DNA from 2 places in the Colwellia sp. MB02u-10 genome. Region 2 is predicted to be linked to the other one. Evidence: predicted binding sites of a transcription regulator. Region 2 holds the regulator's gene; the other holds the start of a gene.
What was found. The regulator MetJ, encoded in region 2, represses methionine synthesis genes. The targets are predictions, from matches to a motif close to TAGACGTCTAGACGTCTA.
Positions count from the first base shown of each region.

Region 1: a site for MetJ is predicted at 566-583, ahead of H4J59_RS12920 (cystathionine beta-lyase). Genes of this name have one in related genera too.

Region 1 is NZ_JACGVK010000125.1:1,075-3,499, reverse strand. It holds gene H4J59_RS12925 (DNA polymerase II) at 1-112, shown strand, start outside; gene H4J59_RS12920 (cystathionine beta-lyase) at 732-1,919, shown strand.
Region 2 is NZ_JACGVK010000119.1:61,593-64,017, reverse strand. It holds gene ccoG (cytochrome c oxidase accessory protein CcoG) at 1-32, shown strand, start outside; gene H4J59_RS10630 (VOC family protein) at 186-599, shown strand; gene metJ (met regulon transcriptional regulator MetJ) at 1,021-1,353, opposite strand; gene metB (cystathionine gamma-synthase) at 1,587-2,425, shown strand, end outside.

The DNA.
Region 1 (2,425 bases), on a different contig from region 2:
TCAATTTTACATTGACCGACAATTGCTCGCGGTAGCTGATGCTATTTTACCTTTTATCAATACCAGTTTTGATGAAATCACCAATAGCCAAATGAGTTTGTTTGAGCGCTAAAACTGACACTTGAGCCCACTGACTTACACTTGTGGCAACCGATAGTGTTATACCCAGTTAATGCTTGCTGTGTTCTTAAGATTGAAAGTTCTTAAGGGTTAAAATTTATAAGGTGAATAACGCCTAACTACTGGTTATAGCTTGTATTTATTTGAGTTCAGAAAAATTTGATCATACCAATTTCATTAATTAGGTGGTCTACTTTATACGCAAGAAAAATGACCAAATATAAGGCATTTATTTTAATAACTAGTTGTTCTAATTATTAAATAAATAACGCAGTAGTTGGTTATTTTAACCAGTAAAAATGATCAGATAATTAGTGAGATTGGTATTAATTAATCAAATGGCTACTACTCATATGATACTCTTTTATGTGCTTAATACTGTTCACGACTATGTTATGACAAAATAAAGCGTGCTTCTTTACTTAATTCGCGATACAAATACCTATAGATGGCTAGATAGCTATAATGAATTTGAAAAGTGTGAACGTTAGCAAGCTGAAATTAAAAATGAGTTAGCCGCTTTGTGAATGGTCAGCGCTGCTTGATTTCAAAAGGATAAGTTCCTTATCGAGCGATATCCAAAAAATATAACCGTGGAATGTAACCTAGAGATGAAAAAAGAAACAAAACTTATTAATGCTGGCCGTAAAAGCCAATGGACACGCGGTGTCGTTAACCCACCGGTAGAGCGCGCATCTACCGTAGTATTTAACTCGGTCAAAGAAATGAAGCATGCCACAGCCAATAAAACTAATCAGGTGTTGTTTTATGGCCGTCGTGGTACTTCAACATCGTTTGCTTTTAGTGATGCGATGACAGAGTTAGAAGGTGGAGCAGGTTGTGCCATATATCCGTCGGGTACGGCGGCAATCACTAATGCCATATTAGCCTTTGTTAAAACGGGCGATCATATCTTAATGGTCGATAGCACCTATGAACCCACCCGTGATTATTGCGATAAAATATTAGCTAAGTTAGGTATTGAAACGACTTATTATGACCCACTGATTGGTTCAGGTATTGAAGCGTTAATTAAGGCGAATACCCGAGTGGTGTTTCTTGAATCACCGGGCTCAGTTACTATGGAAGTTCAAGACGTTCCCGCCATCGCTGAAGTGGCTCATAGGCACAAGTGTATCGTGATGTTAGATAACACTTGGTCAGCAGGGGTAAATTTTCAACCTTTTGATTACGGTGTTGATGTTTCAATACAAGCAGCAACAAAATATATTGTTGGTCATTCAGATGTCATGTTAGGTACCGCAACGGCAAACGCTGAGCATTGGCCACAATTGCGTGAAAGCAGCTATATTATGGGGCAATGTACCTCTCCTGATGACTTATACTTAGCCATGCGGGGTATTAGAACATTGAGCGTGCGTTTACAGCAGCATCAGGCCAGTGCACTTAAAATCGCGCATTGGTTGTCAACGCGCGCAGAAGTTGAAACTATTTTGCATCCAGCGCTACCATCTTGCCCGGGTCATGAAGCATTCGAACGTGATTTTACCGGCTCAAATGGTTTGTTTTCGTTTGTATTAAACAAGGGTAATCAAGCGGCACTAACGGCATTTTTAGACAGCATGGAACATTTTAAAATGGGTTATTCGTGGGGTGGTTTTGAAAGCCTTGTTTTAGGTATTTCAAAGGTTAATAATATGCGCACTGCAACCACTTGGCCATATCAATTTCCCTTGATTCGTTTGCATGTTGGTTTGGAAAATGTTGATGATTTAATTGATGATTTAGCACAAGGCTTTGCGCATTTTAATCAAGTGCTTGAGCAACAAGGTAGCTAAGAGCATTTTGTATCATCAATCTGTCAATTGAGTATTACAGTAGTGAACTTAACAATAGCAAGTGACTTAACTTAAGCGTTAGTAGCAAATTTTGTCTAACGGCTGATGTTAAATAAAGCCTTTTAAACGGACTTTGAATGTAATCTTAAATCGATTCAAAGCCGTTTTCTAGTGGCTACTTGCATGATCTGTTTTGCATCGCTACAACTTATCGCAAGATAAAGCACTTTTCATTGAATTATCTTTTTCCTTAATTATTAGGGTAAAACAGCACACGTTAGCATTTTTCAGGCGTGCGCTGATAAAGTACAATAAAGTGTTTGCCTGCAAGCACTTTTGAACCTTATCATTTAGCCAGAGTTTAGCCAGAGTTTAGTCAGAGTTTAGCCAGAGTTTAGCCAGAGTCTAGCCCTACTTTCAGCAGATATTATTGTCTAACAGATCCTGATACGGGTTATAAAAATCAAAGGCCAAATATCAAACGCCTGATGCTTTACTGTTTTTAA
Region 2 (2,425 bases):
TTGTTAAAGAAACTAAATTCTTTTCAAATTAATTAATTTCGTTAGCTAATGACTAGTGATTGTGAAAAAAGACCTCGACGTGAGGTCTTTTTTAATTAAATCATGCAAAGTACATTACGAAGGAAAAATACGTTAAAATATCATGACTTGGACGATGAGTAGTGAAAATGAATAGAGAACAAAGCATGAGTAAAACGATCAAACAAAGCATATCAAATATTGCCCTCGTGGTTGAAGATTACGATGATGCAATTGCATTCTATAGCAAAAAATTAAACTTTCAGCTTATTGAAGATACTGACTTAGGCGGCGGAAAACGTTGGGTACAAATCTCCCCACCGAATTCAAATGGCACCAACATACTGCTTGCTAAAGCCAGTAACGACGAGCAAAGCCAGTCAGTTGGCAATCAAGCGGGCGGGCGAGTATTTTTATTTCTACAAACCAATGACTTTTGGCGCGACTATCAACAGATGAAAAGCCAAGGTGTCGAGTTTAACGAAGAGCCGCGCGTGGAAGAATATGGCACCGTTGTCGTGTTTAAAGATTTATATGGTACAAAATGGGATTTATTGCAGTTAAATGATGTGACTGGCTAAATTTATAGCTATCAGCCGTCAGTCATGAGTTAATGCAGCTGCTTCGTTAAATTCGATGATATTAAAGTTTCAGTTATTAAGCTTTTTAATTTGTGGACACTATGAAAAATTAAGGCTAAGTAAATCAAAATTATGTAAAGTTGGATGAGGCCATATGGGTGACGGGCATAATTTTATTTTATTTGAACGATGCTGACTTTAAAAGTCACTTTAATACAAACTAAAGCAATATCGTTCCAGTTTGAAGAATATTCAAATAGCTCTGAAGAACAGAGATAAATTTTTTTGATATGTAGCGGCACACTACAGGGGGTTGTTCCGCTTTATATTTCAAAGCATCTCTTGCTAATCACTCGTATTTTTCAGCAATAAAAAAGGCGCTAATCAGCGCCTTGTTTATTTACTTGTTGTACTACTCGTTTTAATCTTCTAATTCCGCTTCGTGTTCACTAAAGTCAGTTATACCTTTTGCTTCCAAAGCCCGACGAACACTCGCGGGTAATTTTTGTGTGTTGTCTTTCGCCAAGTCACTATCATCAGGTAATGGTTGGCCAGTAAAGGCGTGTAAAAACGCTTCACATAACAGCTCACTGTTGGTGGCATGACGCAAGTTATTCACTTGGCGACGTGTACGTTCATCAGTGAGCACTTTTAACACACGTAAAGGGATAGACACGGTGATCTTTTTGACTTGTTCACTTTTCTTCCCGTGTTCGGCGTATGGGTTAATATACTCGCCATTCCACTCTGCCATGAATATTCCTCTATGCTAATTAATTGAGATAAACTTATCCTTGTTAAACCTGTCTGGTAGGCCAGTTTGTGATAAATTTATTCTTACTACTTGATTTTACTGGTTGTGGGGCGTGAGTCAATAACGAATGTGTAGAAGTTTAGAAGTCTAAAGTACTTGACCCAAGAACTTAAACCATTTAGATTGATAGACGTCCAAACATCTATACAGAAAATATTTTTACCGGAGTACACATGAGCGAGAAAAAAATTGCCACTACCGCTGTTCGAGCGGGTATTAATAGCGACCAACACCATGGCGCTGTTATACCAGCTCTTCACCTTTCAAGCACCTATGCACTGAAAGGTTTTAACGACAAGCGTCAGTTTGACTATTCACGCACCGGTAATCCAACTCGCGCTACATTTGCCCAAGCTATTACAGATTTAGAGCAGGGTGCCGTTGGCATTGTGACAAATACCGGCATGTCAGCGGTACATCTTATTTGCCAATTACTTGATACACAAGACACGGTTGTTATTCCGCATGATTGCTATGGCGGAAGTTTTCGATTATTTACCCATCTTGCCAAGCGGGGTCAGTTTACGCTCGTGGTGGTTGATCAAAACGATCAACAAGCCTTGGCCCAAGCTTTAGCAACAAAACCTAAATTAGTCTTAGTTGAATCACCGAGTAATCCATTGTTACGCTTAGTTGATATTGCTGCCATTACCAAACAAGCGCATCAAGTTGGCGCATTAGTGGCGGTTGATAACACCTTTATGTCGCCGGTATTGCAGCAACCCTTGTTATTGGGTGCTGATATTGTTTTTCACTCCACCACCAAATATATTAATGGTCATAGTGACGTGGTGGGCGGTGTGCTAGTCACCAAAGAACAAGCCTTAGGTGATAAACTAGCTTGGTGGGCAAACTGCATTGGTATCACGGGTTCAGCTTTTGATAGTTTTTTAGCTTTACGTGGCTTAAAAACTTTGCCAATACGGATGAAGCAGCATCAAATTAATGCCAATGCTGTGGCAAAATTTTTGCAACAGCATTCGGCTATTCAACAGGTTTATTTTCCGGGTTT